One region of the Lentzea sp. HUAS TT2 genome, then DNA from elsewhere that is predicted to be linked to it. Evidence: riboswitches for the same ligand, from Rfam matches in the RefSeq annotation. Region 1 holds a riboswitch; each other region holds the start of a gene.

Region 1 (4,797 bases):
CCTGCAACAACTTCCGAGTCTGCGCGTGCGGAAGGTGGGAGAACCTCCGGGAGATCCGCTTCTTGCGGTCGCCGTCGTAGAGATCCTCGTGGGTGAACGGAAGCGTGGGGTCGCCCGCGCCGGTGATGCGGTCCGTCTCGGCGTCACGCCGGACGCCACGTCCAGAAGCCCAGTGGATCTGGAGGTAGGTGTCGTCGCGCCCGCTCTCCCAGAAGTGGATGCCGCGCGTGGACAGGTACTCACGCACGAAGTCCAGGTGCACGTCCAGCTCGGGGTTGCCGGAGACACCCCACTGCATGCCGTCCTTCGACAGGTGCCCGTCACCCAGCAGGATCCCGTACAGCCGCGCGTCGTCCTCGCCGAGGCCGGGGACGGGCACGATCTCCTTGGGGATCACCTGGGCGACGTAGTCACCCTTCTCCAGCTGACCGGCGTCCACCCACTCCGGGCGCACCTTGTCGTTGGCGAGCCACTTGAGGGTGCGGGCGTTCTCCTGGCCGAGCGGCACGCCCTTGATGGCGTAGAACGGGTGCCCCGCGGTGACCTTGAGCGTCTCGACGGAGTGCTTGACCTTGACCTCGACCATCGGGTCGACCTGGTCGTAGAGCATGACGCCGGTGACCTCGCGGTAGTTGCCGCTGACACCGAGCACCAGGTCGCCGACCCGGATGTCCTTGATCGCCTTGGCGCCGTCGGCGGTGTAGACACCGGTCTCCGGTGCGAAGCACTGGTTCACGGCCACCGCGGTGTCGTTCGCGATCTTGAGGAACGGCACGACCCCCTGCGACCGCCCGTTGGTCCCCTTGATGTGCGCACCGATGCCGCGGACCGGGGTCCAGTCGTTGCCGAGCCCACCGGCGAACTTGCTGAGCAGCGCGTTGTTGCTGATGCCGTGGAAGATCCCGGCCAGGTCGTCGTCGACCGTGGTGAGGAAGCACGACGACAGCTGCGGGCGCGTGGTGCCCGAGTTGAACAGCGTCGGCGTCGAGCACATGAAGTCGAACGACGAGAGCAGCTCGTAGAACTCGATGGCGCGGGCGTCGCGGTCGTCCTCCTGCAGGGCGAGGCCCATGGCCACGCGCATGAAGAACGCCTGCGGCAGCTCGTAGCGGCGGTCGTCGTGGTGCAGGAAGTAGCGGTCGTACAGGGTCTGCATGCCCAGGAACTGGAAGTTCAGGTCGCGGGACGCGTCGAGGGCGGCGCCCAGGCGGGCCAGGTCGAAGTCGGCCAGGCGCGGGTCGAGCTGGCCGAACTCGATGCCGTAGCGCACGAACTGCGCGAAGTACGCGGGGTAGCGCTCGGTCATCTCGGCGTGCGACAGGGGGATGCCGCAGGCCTCGGCGCGGAGCTTGTCCAGCAGCAGCCTGGCGCTGACGTAGGAGTAGTCCGGGTCGTGCTCGACCATCGTGCGCGCGGCCATGATCGGCGCCAGCGCGAGCTCGGCGTCGGTGATGCCGTCGTAGAGGTTGCGCTTGGTCTCGGCCAGAACCGCCTCGGCCGACGCGTTGGGCAGGTCGGCGCAGGCTTCGTCGATGACCACTGAAAGGCGGTCGGGCACGCTCTCTCCTCGCGAGATCGGCCCGAGGAAACGCGTGCGCGCGCCAGCGGACACGCCGCTGGGCACACAGCCGCCCTCCCTCGGGGCACCGTGTCGTGCGCGCAGGCTTGCGCACACACCAGTGGCAGGTCTTCGGACTCGTGGGCGTACCGCGAACTCCTACCGGCCGTCGCTTCCCAGGTCGTGAGACCCAGTGCTTCGTTGACGGCTTTCGTTCCCACTTACCGCTGCGGGGCAGTCCTGGATTTTCACCAGGTTCCCTCTTGCCTCACCGGCTCGTTGAGCCAAGCCGGTGAACCACTAGCGCGGCAGATACTACATGTGGTGGTGGGGTCTGAATCGCCACCCAACATGGGCGTGTCGTGGGTTAGGGTGATCTACGTGGGTGATCTTCGGCCTCGGGTCGTCTTCGGTGCTCTGGTCAGTGCGGGGCTCGCTTCGACGTCCCTTTTCGTCGGTGCCGCGGCACCCGTGACGAGCGGCGTGCTGGCGGTGGCGGCGGTGCTCGTGATGATCATGAGCCGGCGATCAGGGTCACCCCGAGAGTGATCATCACGGCGGCGATCAGGCCGTCGAGCACCCGCCACGCGCGGGGCCTCGCGAACAGCGGGCTGAGCAGCCGGGCGCCGAAGCCGAGCGCGACGAACCACGTGATGCTGGCGGTGACCGCGCCGACGCCGAACAGCCAGCGGCCGGCCGCGATCGAGCCGAGCAGCAGGAGCGTGTCGAGGTAGACGTGCGGGTTGAGCCACGTCAGTGCGAGCGCGGTGAGGACGGGGCGGGTGCTCATGTCCGTGCCGGCGTTCAGGGCTGACGGGGCGAACGCGCGGCGTGCCGCGAGAAATCCGTACCCCAGCAGGAAGATCCCGCCCACGACCGCGGCGATCGTGATGGCCGCGGGGAACGCCTTCACGATCGCGCCGAACCCGGCGACGCCCACCGCGACCAGGATCGCGTCCGAGATCGCGCACACGGCGACGACCTGCGCGACCGCGTGGCGCCGAAGTCCCTGGCGCAGCACGAAAGCGTTCTGCGCCCCGATCGCGACGATCAGGGTCATCATGGTGCCGAAGCCGAGCAGCAGGTCAGTCACGGTGTTCACGGTATTTACGCCGCTTTGATGAGACCAGCTACAGATTCTTACGTACCATTAGTGGTCGTGATGGATCTGGATCTGGTGCGGACACTGCTCGCGGTCGTCGACGCGGGCACGTTCGACGCCGCCGCGGCCGCGTTGCACGTCACGCCTTCCGCTGTGTCGCAACGCATCAAGGCGCTGGAGCAGCGAACGGGCCGGGTGTTGTTGGTGCGTGCGCGCCCGGTGCGCCTCACCCCGTCCGGCGAGGTGATCGTCCGCTACGGTCGGCAACTGCTCGCGCTGGACCAGGACCTCGACGCGGCACTGGGCGAGGACGCCGTGGTGCGGGTGCCGATCGCGGTGAACGCGGACTCGCTCGCCACGTGGTTCCTGCCTGCCCTGCAACGGGTTCCGTCGTCGCTGAGGATCTCGTTCGACCTCCACCGCGAGGACCAGGACCACACGACGGCGTTGCTGCGGCAGGGTGTGGTGATGGCGGCGGTGACGTCCTCGCGCGAACCGGTGGCGGGCTGCTCGGTGAGCAAACTGGGGGAGATCCGTTACGCGGCAATGGCTTCGCAGTCCTACGTGGACAGATACGACCAAGGGCAGCTGAAGTCGTGGCTGCCGGACGCGCCCGTGGTCGTGTTCGACCGCAACGACGACCTGCAGGACCGTTTCGTGCGCACCCTGACCCGCGGCCGCGGAGCCTCGGAGCACCGCCACTACGTCCCGTCGTCCGAGGTGTACGTGCGGACGATCGTGGCGGGCCTCGGCTGGGGAATGGTGCCGCCGCAGCAGCTCCAGGACGGCCTGGTCGACCTCGCGCCCGGCCGCACCATCTCGGTGCCGCTGTACTGGCAGCAGTGGAAGCTCGACTCGCCGGCGCTGAACGCGGTGGCGCGCGCGGTCGCGCAAGAGGCGAGCGTCGCCCTGCGGAGTTAGCCTCGACGTCATGACCGGCGAACCGATGAACCTCAACGGGAAGACCGCAGTCATCTACGGCGGTGCGGGCAGCGTCGGCGGCGCGATCGCCGCGGCGTTCACCGGTGCCGGTGCCGACGTGCACCTGGCGGGCCGCACTGAGGCGACGCTCAAGGCGAAGGCCGAGGAGCTCGAAGCCCGGTACGCCGTCGTGGACGTGCTGGACGAGCAGGCGGTCGACCGCCACGCCGCGACGTTCGACCGGATCGACATCTCCGTCAACGTCACCACCGACAACGACGTCCAGGGCACGCCGATGGTCGAGATGAGCGTCGACGACTACCTCAGCCCCGTCGTGTCGGCGGTCAGGGGCAAGTTCCTCACCGCCCGTGCCGCGGCCCGTCACATGATCAAGCAGCAGTCGGGCGTCATCCTGTTCTTCGGCGGCTCCGGTGAGGCGTCGGCGCACCGGAGGTGGCAGCTGGGGGGCCTGCTCGCGGCGTTCGACGCGGTCGAGGCGATGCGCCGCCAGCTCGCCGCGGAGCTGGGCGGGCACGGCGTGCGGGTGGTGACGCTGCAGACCGGCGGCATCCCCGAGTCGGTGCCGGCGGAACATCGGGCGCCGATCGAGGAGGACATCGTCGGCAGCACGCTGCTCGGACGGGCGGCGACACTGCAGGACGTCGGCAGGACGGCCGTGTTCGCGGCCTCGGACTGGGGGCGCGCCATCACGGGGTCCCAGGTCAACATCACCTGCGGCGGCGTCTTCGGCTGAACCTGGTGAAAGCCTGTGGGCAAGCTGTCGGGTTCCTGAACCGAGGAACCCCGCGCGTTCACCCGAGCGTTGTCCGTTATGTGCTGATACCTCGACTAGCCGCCGCCGGCGGTTCCCTCGCCGTCGTCGCGACGGTGGCCATGGTCGGCCTGCTCGACCTGACCGTCGGCCCGCTGCGCCGCACGATCAGCGAGTACGCGCTGGGCGACTACCGGACCGTCTTCGACATCGCCGTGGTGTCGCTGGCCGTCGGCTCGCTCGCGATCCTCGGCGTATTGGTCCACAAAGGACTGACGAGGTGGCGTTCCACCGGCGCGATCGCGCTCACGCTGTGGTCCATCGGCCTGTTTCTCGTGGTGTTGTTCCCCAAGACGAACTGGGCGATGGGCACCAACGAGCTCAGCGGCAGCATCCACCGGTTCGGCAGCATGGTCGCGTTCGTCAGCCTGCCGATCGCCGTCA
Region 2 (4,797 bases), 3.4 Mb from region 1:
TCGCGCTCTCATCAGCCCAGGCTGGACCTCATGCGACGGGTCGCCGCGACCAGGTTTCGCAACGCGGGCTCCACCTCGGCGTAACCGCGCGTCTTCAACCCGCAGTCGGGGTTGATCCACAAACGTTCACCTGGCACCGCACGCACCGCCTCGGTGATCAGCGCGACGATCTCGTCCTCGCCCGGCACCAGCGGTGAGTGGATGTCGTAGACGCCGGGACCGATGCCGCGCGGGAACTCCAGGCCCTCCAGGATCTCCATCTTGGACCGGGCCGCCTCGATCGTCGTGACGTCCGCGTCGAGGTCGGAGATCGCGCCGATCACCTCGCCGAACTCCGAGTAGCACAGGTGGGTGTGGATCTGGGTGCCCGTCGTCGCGCCCGCGGTGGCGAGCCGGAACGCGCCGACCGACCACTCCAGGTACGCCGGTTGGTCCTTCCGGCGCAACGGAAGCAGCTCGCGCAACGCCGGCTCGTCGACCTGCACCACCCGGATCCCGGCGGCCTCGAGGTCGCGGATCTCGTCGCGCAACGCCAGCGCCACCTGGGCCGCGGTGTCGGCCAGCGGCTGGTCGTCGCGCACGAACGACCACGCGAGGATCGTCACCGGGCCGGTCAGCATGCCCTTGACCGGCTTGGCCGTCAGCGACTGCGCGTAGGTGCTCCACGGCACCGTCATCGGCTTCGGCCGCGACACGTCGCCGTGGATGATCGGCGGCCGGACGCAGCGCGACCCGTACGACTGCACCCACGCGAACTCCGTGCTGGCAAAGCCTTCCAGGTGTTCGGCGAAGTACTGGACCATGTCGTTGCGCTCGGGTTCGCCGTGCACCAGCACGTCCAGGCCGATGTCCTCCTGCAGGTCGATCACGCGGCCGATCTCGTCGCGCATCCGCTGCCCGTACTCGTCCTCGGTGATCTCGCCGTTCCTGACCGCCGCGCGCGCCCTGCGGATGTCGCCGGTCTGCGGGAACGAGCCGATCGTCGTGGTCGCGAGCGGCGGCAGCCCGAGCCGGGCCTGCTGGGCCGCGGCCCGTTCCTCGTACGGCGCGCGGAGGCTGTGCTCCGGCCGCAGCGACGCGATGCGCGCCCGCACGTGGTCGTCCCGGCGCGGGCTGGGCACCTGGCGTTTCGCCTCGTCGGCCCAGGCGCCGTCGGCTCCCTCGCGCAAAGCCTTGCCCAGCACCACGATCTCGCGGACCTTCTGCCGGGCGAACGCCAGCCGCGCCTGCACGTCCGGCTCCAGGTCCTCAGCCTCCAGGTCGTACGGCACGTGCAGCAGCGTGGAGGACGACGACACGACGACCTCGCTCGCGAAGCCCAGCAGTGTCGCGGCCTTCGCCAGCGCGGTGTGCAGGTCGGTGCGCCACACGTTGCGTCCGTCGACCAGGCCGGCGACCAGGATCTTGTCGCGCAACGCGGGGATCGCGACCGACGTGTCCGGTGCGCTCACGAGGTCGATGCCGATCGCCTCGACCTGGGAGGCCGCCAGGATCGGCAGCGCCTCACCGAGATCGCCGTAGTAGCCGGTGACCAGCAGCTTCGGCCGGCCCGGCAGCCCGCTCAGCGTCCGGTACGTGCGGCGCAACGCGTTCAGCTCGGCCGCCGTGCGGTCGGCGGCGAACGCGGGTTCGTCGATCTGCACCCACTCGACGCCCTCGACGCGCAGGCGGCCGAGCAGCTCGACGTAGGCCTCGAGCAGGCGGTCGAGCAACGTCAGCGGGTCGAAGCCCGGGACCGTGCTCTTGGCCAGCAACAGGAACGTCACTGGGCCGAGCAGCACCGGACGGGTCGTGAAACCGCGTTCGAGCGCTTCGCGGTACTCGGCGATCGGCTTGTCACCGGCCAGCCGGAACTCGGTGTCCGGGCCCAGTTCCGGCACCAGGTAGTGGTAGTTCGTGTCGAACCACTTGGTCAGCTCCAGGGCCGCGGCGCCGTCACGGCCGCGTGCCGCCGCGAAGTAGGTGTCCAGTTCGGACAGTCCGAGGTCGCGGAACCGCTGCGGGATCGCGCCGAACAGCTGGGTCGTGTCGAGCACCTGGTCGTAGAACGAGAACGTGTTCGACGGCACGGAGTCCAGTTCGGACAGTTCGGCCCAGGTCTGCGCCCTGAGCTGCTTCGCCGTCTCCCGCAGGGCGGCCTCGTCGATCTTCCCAGTCCAGTACTGCTCGACCGCGCGCTTCAGCTCGCGCTTCGGTCCGATTCGGGGATAACCAAAGACAGTGCTGCCGATGGTCACAAGCTCTCTCCTCGCGAGCGTGCGGAAGCACCGGAGACACGCGAGCAGGACGGCACGCAGCCGCGCCCGTCAGCCCGCCCGAGAGGCTCCGGAGCACCGCGCACCGGGTCGGCGCGCGGACCGGCGGCAGGTCTTCGGACTCGTGGGCGTGTTGCCTGCTCCTACCGGCCGTCGCTTCCCAGATCTGGCAGACCCAGTGCTTCTGACGGCTTTCGTTCCCACTCACCGCTGCGGGGCAGTCCCGGACTCGCACCGGGTTCCCTTTTGCTCCACCCGGAACGAGCCCGGGTGAACCGCTGGCAGCACCGACCCTAGCGGGCCGCGCCGAGCATGCCCAGCGCCATGTCCGCGTACTGGACGGTGAGATCACTCAGGTCGACCGGCCCGGTGGGGGAGTACCAGCGCGAAACCCCGCTGCACATCTCCAGCAATGCGAGCCGCGCCACACCCGGATCGGCCACGGTCAGCTTCCGTGCCTTCACCCCGTCGTCGATGGCCTGCTGCCAGAAGCGTTCGTAGCGGTCGCGCAACGCCACGATCTCCGCGCGCCGCTCACCGGTCAGTGCGCGCATCTCGCCGTCCACGACCGTCGTCTCGCGCGGCTTCTCGGCGTGCGCGCGCACGTGCATCTCGACCAACGCGACGAGGCGGTCCGTCTCGTCGCCGGTGATCAGCTCGGCCTTGCCGATCAGCTCGGTGAGGCTGGTGCGCATGATCTCGGCCAGCAGGTCTTCCTTGGTGCCCATGTAGTGGTAGAGCGTGGCCGACGAGAGGCCGGCGGCCTGGGCGAGGTCGCGGATGCCGGTGCCGTGGAAGCCGCGTTCGGCGAACAACCGCACGGCGGCCTCGCGGACCCGTTCCTCCGTCGTCATCTGCTGCCTCCCTTGACCGGCCGGACGCGCTCACTCTAGCGTCAAGCCCGATCGATCGATCGATCGAAGGGGAGAGATGACCGTCGACTACTCCTGTGCCGAGGGCATCGCCCAGGTGCACCTGAACCGTCCGGAACGGCTCAACGCCGTGGTCCCGGCGCTGGTCGAGGACCTGCTGGCGGCGTTCGCGCGGGCTCGTGAGGACGGGGCGCGGGTGATCGTGCTGGCGGGCCGCGGCAAGGCGTTCTGCGCGGGCCACGACCTCAAGGAGCCGGTGCCGGTCGAGACCGAGAAGCAGACGCGGGCACGGCTGGAGCGCATCCAGGACGTCACCCGCGCGATCCGCGACTTCCCCGGTGTGGTGATCGCGGCGGTCCACGGGTACGCGCTCGGTGCGGGCGCCGAGTTCGCCCTGGGGTGCGACCTCATCGTGACGAGTATCGGAGCGGAGTTCGGGTTTCCCGAGGTCAGCGTTGGTCTCAGCGTCACAGGAGGCATCTCTGGCCTGCTGCCGAAGGTCGTCGGTCCGCACAAGGCGAAGGAATGGCTGCTGCTGGGCGAGCGGATCACCGGTGGCCGGCTGATGCAGCTCGGGGTGGTCTACCGGGAGGTCTACGACCACGAGAAGCACGCGATGAAGCTCGCGAAACGCATCGCTGCCCAGCCGCCGGTGGCCGCGTTGCTGGCGAAACGCGCGGTCGACCAAGGCTGCGGCGCGACGCTTGATCAGGCGCTGGCCACCGAGGTCGACCACGCCGTGATCACCAGCACCTCCGGTGAGGGGGACAAGCCCCGTGAGGAGTTCGGCCGTGGCTGATCTCATCGGAGCACTGCGCACGGCCGTGACGCGGTGGCCGGACAAGATCGCGTGGACGTTCGATCCTGGCGGCTCGTTCACGTTCGCCGAGATCCACGCGTTGTCCGACGGGTACGCGCAGGCGTTGCGGGACAGGGGGATCCGCGCGGGCGACCGGGTCGCGATCATGCTGCGGAACGTGCCGGAGTTCCCGCTGGTCTGGTTCGCGCTGGTCAAGCTCGGCGCCACGGCCGTGCCGATCAACGTTCGGTACCGCTCGGTCGACGCCGCGCACGTGCTGCGGACCGCCGAGGTGGTGGCCGTGGTCAGCACGGAGGAGTTCCGGCCGCTGCTCGCTGATCACGTGGTGCACTACGTGGAAGCGCTGGAGCCGGTCGAGGGGTTCGTGCAGGGCGAGGTGTCCGCGCCGGTCAGCCTGCAGTTCACCTCCGGCACCACCGGGAAGCCGAAGGCGTGCGTGCTGTCGCACTCGTACTGGATGACGCTCGGCGGCAGCCTGGTCGAGCACTTCCCGCACCTGGGCTCCGACGACGTGATGCTGACCGCGCAACCGTTCCACTACATCGATCCACAGTGGAACGTCGTCGCGGCGCTGCTCGCCGGCGCGCATCTGGTGGTGCTGGACGGCTTCCACCCCTCGTCGTTCTGGGCGAAGGTCCGCGAGCACGGCGTCACCTACTTCTACTGCCTCGGCGCGATGCCGACGTTGTTGCTGCGCATGCCACCCGACCCGCTGGACCGCGCGCATCGGGTGCGGGTCGTGCAGGCCTCGGCGATCCCGCCCGCCCTGCACGCCGAGCTGGAAGAGCGGTGGGGCGTCGGCTGGTTCGAGGCGTTCGGCATGACCGAGACGGGCGCCGACCTGCGGATC
Region 3 (4,797 bases), 4.6 Mb from region 1:
CCTGGCGGGCCTCCGGGGTGAGCCACGCGCGGGCGCCGGGGCCGAGGCCGACAACGACGACCTCACCCTTCGGCTTGGCGGGCCTGGACTGGCTCGGCAGCACGGCGATCGAGAAGTACGGGACGGTCTCGGGGTCGACGTCGGCCAGCGGCGCCATCTTCTGCCGGCTCGTCGTGGCGCGCTCCACGTACCAGGCGCCGTCGAGCCTGCCAGCCGCTTCGAGCGCCTCGCGGACGTTGCCGAAAGTGCGGCCCAGCTTGAGGATCGCGGCGCAGTCGGTGTCGGCGAGCCTGGACGCGAGCTCGGCGGGCGGCAGCGTGCCGGGCAGGATCGTGAGCACCTCGTCGCGTTCCACGAGCGGCGTGCCGAGGACGGCACTGGCCCCGCTCACGGACGTCACGCCGGGGACCACCTCCCACTCGTAACGGTCGGCGAGGCGTTTGTGCATGTGCATGTACGAGCCGTAGAAGAACGGGTCGCCCGCCGCGAGCACGACGACGTCACGACCGGCGTCGAGGTGCGCGGCCAGCGTGGCGGCGGCCTCCTCGTAGAACGCGTCGATCTCGCCCTGGTAGTCGTCCGTGTCCTCGGTGGTGACCGGGTAGACGAGCTGTTCCATGATCTGATCTTCACGGAAGTAAGGTGCCGCAATGGTCTTGGCGACCGACCTGCCGTGCCGGGCGCTGTGGAACGCCACCACGTCGGCTTCGTTGATGAGTCGCGCGGCCTTGACCGTCACGAGTTCCGGGTCGCCAGGACCCAGGCCGACGCCGTAGAGCTTGCCCGTCATTCTTCCTCGCTCGCGATCGCGTTGATGGCCGCCGCCGTCATGGCACTGCCGCCGCGCCGGCCGCGCACCACGAGGTGCTCCAGATCCGTTGCGGACAAAGCTTCCTTGGACTCCGCCGCCCCGATGAACCCGACCGGGATGCCCAGGACCGCCGCGGGCCGCGGGGCTCCGGCGGCGATCAGGTCGAGGAGGTGGAACAACGCGGTGGGGGCGTTGCCGATCGCGATCACCGCGCCGTCGAAGCGGTCAGCGAGCAGTTCGAGTGCGGCGGCACTGCGCGTGTTGCCGATCTCCTGCGCTCGTGACGGCGTGCGCGGATCCTGCAGGTAGCAAAGGACTTCGTTGTCCTTCGGCAGACGGCGGCGGGTCACGCCGGACGCGACCATGTTGGCGTCGCACAGGATCGGGGCGCCGCCCCGCAACGCCTCCCTGGCGTCGCGCACGACGTTCGGGGAGAACGCGACGTCGTCGGGCAGGTCGGTCATGCCGCACGCGTGGATCATGCGGACGACGACTTTCGCGACGTCCGCCGGGAACCTGGTGAGGTCCGACTCCGCGCGAATGGTGGCGAAGGACTGGCGGTAGATCTCCGCCCCGTCCTTGATGTACTGCGTCACCTGATCTCCTCGTAGCCGTCGCCGGTCGCGACGAACTCGATCACATCGCCGGCGGGACGGCCGCAGCGGCGTGCACAGCCCGACCAGTGAACGGGCCGGTCGTGCGGGGTTCCGAGCCACGCGCGGGCGTCGGCCCGCACGTCGGAGAGCGACTTCGCGCAGCCGGGGCGCCCGGTGCAGGCGCTCACGCCGTGCCAGGGGGATTCCGGGTCCGTGATCAGGCCGGAGGTGTCGGTGCCGGCGGGGACGACCAGGCTGCGCCACGGGGTCAGGCGGAGGGGCACGCCGGGGAGCTGGTGGGCGTCGAGGCGGCCGAGCGGGACCCCTGGCGTCAAAGGTGAAGGTGCGACAGGAGTCACAACCGGGGTGAGGCGCGGGGCGTCGGTGGCGCCGAAGTGAGCGGTGATCTTTCGCACACCGTCGTCCACTTCGGACAGGCGCCAGGCCGGGCCGCGGAGCTGCTGGAAGAGGCGGGCGGCGGTGAGGACGGCGGAGACGGGGTCGGCGACGCGGATGCCGGTGTCGCGGCCTGCGAGCAGCAGAACGTCGCTGACCAGCCCGAAGTCGCCGCCCAGCCCACTCACCGAAGCACCCACCGTCACCAGGAAACGCCCTGGCAGCGAGGCCAGCAGAGGGTCCGCGCACAGAGCCGCGTCGATCTCGTCGACCAGCGCCTGGTTGTCCTCCAGCGGCGCCGCGATGATGTTGCGGATCCGCTCGTGCGACGCCGACGGCAACAGCCCGGCCGCGGCCAGCCGCGCCCCCAGCTCCACCCCGTCCGCGAGCCCCCTGATCTGGAGGTTCGCCCGCGAGGTCAGCTCCACCGAACCGTTCCCCAGCTCAGCCGCGGCCGTCCGCACCACATCCCACTGAGCAGCGGAAAGAGTGCCGCCCGGCACCCGGATGCGCGCCAGCCCGCCGTCGGCCGCGGCGTGCAGCTCGACGGCGCCGGGGCAGGCGTCCGGGTGACTACGCATAGGTCGGACTGTAACCCGCCGGTTAGGGTGAGCCCGAACGACGAAGCGCAGGAGGAAGCCGGTGCGAATCCGGCGCGGTCCCGCCACTGTGACCAGCGAACACCGCTGGGAGTCAGGAACTCCGCTTCCGAGTCACCCGCACTTTGGGGCGAGGACCCCACGAGGGATGGAGCCTGCGTGATCCTGCTGCTGTCGACCTCCGACACCGACCTGCTGTCGGCGCGTGCGAGCGGAGCCGAGTACCGGCTCGGCAACCCGGCGCGACTGACGACCGACGACCTGCCCGCGTTGATGCAGGACGTCAGCCTCGTGCTCGTGCGCATCCTCGGTGGGCGCCGGATGTGGGAGGAAGGGCTCGACTGGCTGCTGGCCAGCGGGCTGCCGGTGGTGGTGCTCGGTGGTGAGCAGCAGCCGGACGCGGCGCTGATGGAGCTGTCGACGGTGCCCGGCGGGGTCTGCGCGGAGGCGCACCTCTACCTCGCGCACGGCGGTCCGGCGAACCTCACCGAGCTGCACAAGTTCCTCTCCGACACCGTGCTGCTGACCGGCCACGGCTTCGAGGCCCCCACGGCCACCCCCACCTGGGGTGTGCTGGAACGCGAGACCGCTCCAGAAGGTCCGACGGTCGCGGTCCTCTACTACCGCGCCCACCACGTGGCCGGGAACACGGCGTTCGTCCACGCCCTGTGCGACGCGATCGAGGCCAAGGGCGGCAAGCCACTGCCGGTCTACTGCTCCTCGCTGCGCACCGCCGAGCCCGAGCTGCTCGACACGCTGCGCCAGGCCGACGCGCTCGTCGTGACGGTGCTCGCCGCCGGTGGCACGAACCCCGCGAAGGCTTCGGCGGGTGGCGACGACGACGCGTGGGACGTCGGTGCGCTGGCCGCGCTCGACGTGCCGATCCTGCAAGGGTTGTGCCTCACGTCGAGCCGCGCGTCGTGGGACGAGAACGACGACGGACTGTCTCCTTTGGACACCGCGACCCAGGTCGCGATCCCGGAGTTCGACGGCCGTATCATCACGGTCCCGTTCTCCTTCAAGGAGATCGACGAGGACGGCCTCACCGTCTACGTCGCCGACCCCGAACGGGCGCTGCGCGTCGCGGGCATCGCGGTCCGGCACGGCAGGTTGCGGCACATCCCGGTCGCGGAGCGCAAGATCGCGGTCATGCTGTCGGCGTACCCGACCAAGCACTCCCGCATCGGCAACGCGGTCGGCCTGGACACGCCGGCGTCGACCGTGCGGCTGCTGAAGGCCATGCAGGAGCACGGGTACGACATCGGCGACGCGCTGCCGGGTGTGCAGGAACTGGACGGCGACGCGTTGATCCACGCGTTGATCGCGGCCGGTGGCCAGGACGCCGACTGGCTGACGCAGGAGCAGTTCGAGAGCAACCCCGTGCGCATCGCGGCCGCGGACTACCGGGAGTTCTACGAGACGCTGCCCGAGGAATTCCGCGAGTCGATGCAGGAGCACTGGGGCGAGGCGCCCGGCACGCTCTTCGTCGACCACTCCAAGTCCAAGGACGGCGAGATCGTGCTGGCCGCGTTGCGGTCCAACAACGTCGTCGTGATCGTGCAGCCGCCGCGCGGGTTCGGCGAGAACCCGATCGCGATCTACCACGACCCGGACCTGCCGCCGTCGCACCACTACCTCGCGGCGTACCGGTGGATCGAGTCGAACTTCGGCGCGGACGCGGTCGTGCACGTCGGCAAGCACGGCAACCTGGAGTGGTTGCCCGGCAAGACCGTCGGCATGTCGGCATCCTGCGGCACGGACGCGGCGCTCGGCGATCTGCCGCTGGTGTACCCGTTCCTCGTCAACGACCCGGGCGAGGGCACCCAGGCCAAGCGCCGTGCGCACGCCACGCTGGTCGACCACCTCGTGCCGCCGATGGCCCGCGCCGACAGCTACGGCGACATCGCGCGCCTGGAGCAGTTGCTCGACGAATACGGCAACATCTCCGCGATGGACCCGGCGAAGGTGCCGGCGATCCGCGCGCAGATCTGGACGCTGATCCAGGCAGCCAAGCTCGACCACGACCTAGGCCTGGAGGACCGGCCGCACGACGCGGAGTTCGACGAGTTCATCCTGCACGTCGACGGCTGGCTCTGCGAGGTCAAGGACGTTCAGATCCGCGACGGCCTGCACGTCCTGGGCGAGGCGCCGACCGGGAGCGTCCGCGTCAACCTCGTGCTCGCCATGTTGCAGGCACGGCAGATGTGGGGCGGTCAGGTCGCCGCGCTGCCCGGTCTGCGCGAGGCGCTCGGCCTCACGACCACGGGTCGCGAGGACGTCGACGCGATCGAGGAGATCGCGCGCGGACTCGTTCAGGCCATGGAGGACGCGGGCTGGGACCGGGAGGTGGCCAAGACCCTGCACGAGTCCGAGGACGTGCAGAAGATCCTGGAGT
Region 4 (4,797 bases), 4.7 Mb from region 1:
GTCGGTGGAGGACGTGGCTGTCGCGGCAGGCGTCGGCAAGGGCACCGTGTTCCGGCGGTTCGGCGACAAGGCGGGCCTGGTGAACGCAGTGGTCGACGAGACGGCCGCCTCCTGGATCAAGACGGCATCGTTGGAGTGCCGCTCCGCCGGGGAGTTCGCCGGCACCCTGTTCGACCACGTGCTGGCGTCGTTGCCGCTGGTCATCGCGGTGGAGCGGACGACGGCGCGCAGCTGCGAGGGCAACTTCCGGATCACCGTGGAGCGACTCGCCCGGCTGGTCGGCTCGACCTTCAAAGCGCACACCGTGCTGGCCGTGCTCAGGGGCGAGCACATCGAGTTCCTGCTGGCCCAGGGCATGACGGCCGCCGAGATCCGGGACGGGGTTATCTCGCTCGCGGACACGCTCGCCGCTGAGGTTTGATGCGGTGGTGATGAACCGACAGCTCTCCGGAACCCGCAAGAAGACGCTCCTGGAGAGGCTCGGCCCGGTGCCGGACGTCGACCCCGACCGCTACGGCGACGGCGGCCCGGTGGGCGCGCTGGAGGAGCGGGTCGCGCAGCTGCTGGGCACCGAGGCCGCGCTCTTCGTGCCGACCGGGACCATGGCGCAGCAGATCGCCCTGCGGTGCTGGGCCGACCGCACGCACAACCCGATCGTGGCGATGCATCCGCAGGCCCATCCGCTGGACCACGAGGACGACGCGCTGACCGTGCTGTCCGGTCTGCGTCCGATCAAGGTCAGGAATTCCGAGATAGCCACCTGTCCCGAGCCGTACGGGACGTTGCTGCTGGAGGTGCCGGACCGCGAGGCCGGGTTCGTCCTGCCGACCTGGGACGAGCTGACCTCGCTGGTCGACGCCGCCCGCGAACGGGACGCGGTCGTGCACCTCGACGGCGCCCGGCTGTGGGAGAGCACACACGGCCTGGGCAAGCCGCTGCCCGAGATCGCCGGGCTCTTCGACTCGGTCTACGTGTCGTTCTACAAGTCCCTCGAAGGCATCTCCGGCGCGGCGCTCGCCGGCACCCGGGACTTCATCGACCAGGCACGGGTGTGGCGGCACCGGTACGGCGGCATGCTGTTCCAGCAGTGGCCGGCGGCGCTGTCCGCGTTGCACGGCCTGGACACCGTGCTGCCCCGGCTGGGCACCTACGTCGAGCACGCCAAGGTCGTGGCCGCCGCCATGGGCCTGCCGGAGCCGCACACCCACCAGTTCGCGCTGCACCTGCCCGGCGACCCGAAGCGGCTCACCGAGGTGAGCGGGAAGTTCCTCGGCAACTTCTGGCGGGACGGGACGCTCGCGAAGAACGAGATCACCGTCGCGGAGCCCGCACTGGAGTGGACGGCGGACGAGGTGGCGGAGGCCTGGGCACAGTTCCAGAGCCTGATCTAGGGCGACGTCGCTCACCTGGCTGTTGGACCCGGCGGTGCGAAATGCGACGATGCCGGGGCTGTGAGGGGAGTGCGAGGAAGCCGGTGCGAATCCGGCGCCGTCCCGCGACTGTGACCGGTTCTTTGGAGTGAACCGGGAGTCAGGAACTCGTCCCCCTCTTTGATCACCGACCGCGGGCGTGGACACCCGAGGAAGGACTTCGCCGAGCATGTACCCCTTTTCGGCTGTCGTCGGCCATGACGACCTCCGGCTCGCCCTGCTGCTGAACGCCGTGCACCCCGGCATCGGCGGCGTGCTGGTCCGCGGTGAGAAGGGGACCGCGAAGTCGACCATCGTGCGTGCCCTCGCCGCGCTGTTGCCCGAGCTGGACGTGTCGGAGGGCTGCCGCTTCGGCTGCGTGCCCGGCAGCACCGACTGCCCCGACGCGCCGCACGACGGCGTCGAGCGACGACCGGCCAAGCTCGTCGAGCTGCCCGTCGGCGCCACCGAGGACCGGCTGGTCGGCTCGCTCGACCTGGAGAAGGCGCTGACCGAGGGCGTGCGGGCGTTCCAGCCGGGACTGCTGGCCGCGGCGCACCGGGGCGTGCTCTACGTCGACGAGGTCAACCTGCTGCACGACCACCTGGTCGACCTGCTGCTCGACGCCGCCGCGATGGGGCGCGCGCACGTGGAACGCGAGGGCGTCTCGGTCTCGCACCCGTCGCAGTTCCTGCTGGTCGGCACCATGAACCCCGAGGAGGGCGAGCTGCGGCCGCAGCTGCTCGACCGGTTCGGGCTGACCGTGGCGGTGAAGGCGGCGCGGGACGTGGGCGTGCGCACCGAGGTCATCCGGCGCCGGCTCGCCTACGAGGCCGACCCCGTGACGTTCGCGGCGAAGTGGGAGGCCGAGGACGCGAACCTCAGGCAGCAGATCGCCGAGGCCAAGCGGAAGCTGCCGCTGGTGTCCCTTCCGGACGGTGAGCTGCGCCGGATCGCCGCTGTCTGCGCGGCTTTCGAGGTCGACGGCATGCGCGCGGACCTCGTCGTCGCCCGTGCGGCGATCGCCCACGCGGCGTGGCGCGGTGCCGAGAGCGTCGAGGAGACCGACGTCGAGACCGCGGTCCGGCTCGCCCTGCCGCACCGGCGCCGCCGCGACCCGTTCGACGAGCCCGGCATCGAGGAGCAGCAGCTCGAGGACGCGATGCGCCAGGCGGCCGAGCACGCGGAGGAACCCGACGACCAGGGCCCGGACGACGACGGCCCTGGCGGTGGTGAGCTCCCGGAACCGCAGGAAGGCCCCAAGGGCAACGGGAACGCGCCCAACGACCGTCCGGCACCGGAGCCCGCGCCCGCGTTCAAGGCACGGCTGCTGGAGGTCCCTGGAGTCGGCGAAGGCGCGCCTGGCAAGCGTTCCAGGGCCCGCGCCCGCACCGGCCGGATCGTCCGTTCATCCAAAGTGGACGGCAGCGGGCTGCATCTCGTCGACACGCTCACGAACGCGGCGCCGCACCAGGCGACGCGCGGACGGACCGGCCCCGGACTGCTGCTGACCGCCGCCGACCTGCGCAAGGCCGTCAGGGAGGGCAAGGAGTCGAACCTCGTCCTGTTCGTCGTCGACGCCTCCGGCTCGATGGCGGCGCAGAAGCGGATGTCGGCCGTCAGCGGCGCGGTGATCTCGTTGCTGCGCGACGCCTACCAGCGCCGGGACAAGGTCGGCGTGGTGACGTTCCGCGGTACCCAGGCCGAAGTCGCTTTGCCCCCGACGACTTCCGTGGACGCGGCCGCCACCAGGCTCAAGAAGATGCGCACCGGAGGCCGGACCCCGCTCGCGGACGGTCTGATGAAGGCCCACCGCGTCCTGGAGATCGAACGGATGCGCGACCCGCAGAAGCGCCCGCTCGTGGTGCTGCTGACGGACGGCCGCGCGACGTCGTCGGGCCTCGGCGGCGATCCGACCAAGGACGCTTTGAAGGCTGCCGGCCTGTTCGAGAAGACCGCTGTCGTGGTCGTCGACTGCGAACAGGGCCACGTCCGCCTCGGCCTCGCGCAGAAGATCGCGGAGGCGTTGCAGGGCACCTGCGTGAAGCTCGACCAGCTCAGCGCCGACCACCTCGCCGGCGTCGTCCGGGCTGCATAAGGAGATTCCAGTGCCTCAAGGACAACCCACCGAGGTGCCGAAGGACGGCCTGACCACCCGCCAGCGCCGCAACCGGCCGCTGCTGATGCTGCACACCGGTGAGATGAAGGGGAAGTCGACGTCGGCGTTCGGCATGGCGCTGCGCGGCTGGAACCAGGGCTGGGACATCGGCGTGTTCCAGTTCGTGAAGTCCGCCAAGTGGAAGGTCGGCGAGGAGTCCGCGTTCAAGGCGCTCGGCCGGCTGCACGACGAGACCGGCGAGGGCGGCGCCGTCGAGTGGCACAAGATGGGCGAGGGCTGGTCCTGGACCCGCAAGCAGGGCACCGAGGACGACCACGCCACGGCCGCTCTCGAGGGCTGGCACGAGATCCAGCGCCGGATCAACAGCGAACGCCACGGCTTCTACGTGCTCGACGAGTTCACCTACCCGCTGCACTGGGGCTGGATCGACGTCGACGAGGTCGTGGAGACGCTCGCGAACCGGCCCGGCCACCAGCACGTCGTGATCACCGGTCGGTACGCGCCGCAGAAGCTGGTCGACGCCGCCGACCTCGTGGTGGAGATGACCAAGGTCAAGCACCCGATGGACGCCGGGCAGAAGGGCCAGCGGGGGATCGAGTGGTGAACAGGCTGGTCGTCGCCGCCCCCGCCTCGGGCAGCGGCAAGACCACCGTGGCGACGGGCCTGATGGCCGCGTTGCGCAGGGCGGGGTCGCGGGTCGCGCCGTTCAAGGTGGGGCCCGACTACATCGACCCCGGCTACCACTCGCTCGCGACCGGCAAGCCCGGCCGCAACCTCGACCCCGTCATGGTCGGCGAGCAGCGGATCCCCGGCCTGTTCGCCCACGGTGCCAAGGGGTGCGACATCGCCGTGGTCGAGGGCGTCATGGGGCTGTTCGACGGCCGCATCGACACCGCGGGCATCGGCTCGACCGCGCACGTCGCCAAGCTGATCAACGCACCCGTGCTGTTCGTCGTGGACGCGCGCGGGCAGAGCCGCTCGCTCGCCGCGTTGCTGCACGGGTTCCGCGGCTACGACCCGACGGTCCGGCTCGGCGGCGTGATCCTCAACCAGGTCGGGTCGGAACGGCACGAGCAGGTGCTCCGGTCGGCGTGCGACGAGGTCGGCCTCGACGTGCTCGGGGTGCTGCCGCGTGATCCGCAGTTCTCCTTGCCCTCACGGCACTTGGGGCTCGTGACGGCGGCGGAGCACGGACCGGAGGCCGTCGCCGCGGTCGACGCGATCGCCGCCGCCGTGGGCAAGCACGTCGACCTCGACGCGGTGCGCAGG

The links. A riboswitch is a leader RNA that binds a small molecule or an ion and turns the genes downstream of it on or off. The one in region 1 is predicted to bind cobalamin.
Region 2: another riboswitch for cobalamin. It lies ahead of metE (5-methyltetrahydropteroyltriglutamate--homocysteine S-methyltransferase); the one in region 1 lies ahead of ACSHWB_RS28445 (ribonucleoside-diphosphate reductase subunit alpha).
Region 3: another riboswitch for cobalamin. It lies ahead of cobN (cobaltochelatase subunit CobN); the one in region 1 lies ahead of ACSHWB_RS28445 (ribonucleoside-diphosphate reductase subunit alpha).
Region 4: another riboswitch for cobalamin. It lies ahead of ACSHWB_RS05540 (putative cobaltochelatase); the one in region 1 lies ahead of ACSHWB_RS28445 (ribonucleoside-diphosphate reductase subunit alpha).

What each region holds. Positions count from the first base shown of each region.
Region 1 is NZ_CP196667.1:5,828,639-5,833,435, forward strand. Features, by position in the region: gene ACSHWB_RS28445 (ribonucleoside-diphosphate reductase subunit alpha) at 1-1,558, opposite strand, end outside; cobalamin riboswitch at 1,665-1,875, opposite strand; gene ACSHWB_RS28450 (LysE/ArgO family amino acid transporter) at 2,073-2,651, opposite strand; gene ACSHWB_RS28455 (LysR family transcriptional regulator ArgP) at 2,721-3,581, shown strand; gene ACSHWB_RS28460 (SDR family NAD(P)-dependent oxidoreductase) at 3,592-4,335, shown strand; gene ACSHWB_RS28465 (DUF998 domain-containing protein) at 4,416-4,797, shown strand, end outside.
Region 2 is NZ_CP196667.1:9,271,072-9,275,868, reverse strand. Features, by position in the region: gene metE (5-methyltetrahydropteroyltriglutamate--homocysteine S-methyltransferase) at 12-2,237, opposite strand; cobalamin riboswitch at 2,346-2,550, opposite strand; gene ACSHWB_RS43735 (TetR/AcrR family transcriptional regulator) at 2,549-3,109, opposite strand; gene ACSHWB_RS43730 (enoyl-CoA hydratase/isomerase family protein) at 3,186-3,926, shown strand; gene ACSHWB_RS43725 (AMP-binding protein) at 3,919-4,797, shown strand, end outside.
Region 3 is NZ_CP196667.1:299,133-303,929, reverse strand. Features, by position in the region: gene ACSHWB_RS01535 (precorrin-2 C(20)-methyltransferase) at 1-790, opposite strand, end outside; gene ACSHWB_RS01530 (precorrin-8X methylmutase) at 787-1,407, opposite strand; gene ACSHWB_RS01525 (hypothetical protein) at 1,404-2,384, opposite strand; cobalamin riboswitch at 2,396-2,526, shown strand; gene cobN (cobaltochelatase subunit CobN) at 2,562-4,797, shown strand, end outside.
Region 4 is NZ_CP196667.1:1,102,945-1,107,741, reverse strand. Features, by position in the region: gene ACSHWB_RS05550 (helix-turn-helix domain-containing protein) at 1-421, shown strand, start outside; gene ACSHWB_RS05545 (threonine aldolase family protein) at 432-1,391, shown strand; cobalamin riboswitch at 1,422-1,560, shown strand; gene ACSHWB_RS05540 (putative cobaltochelatase) at 1,600-3,507, shown strand; gene cobO (cob(I)yrinic acid a,c-diamide adenosyltransferase) at 3,518-4,132, shown strand; gene ACSHWB_RS05530 (cobyrinate a,c-diamide synthase) at 4,129-4,797, shown strand, end outside.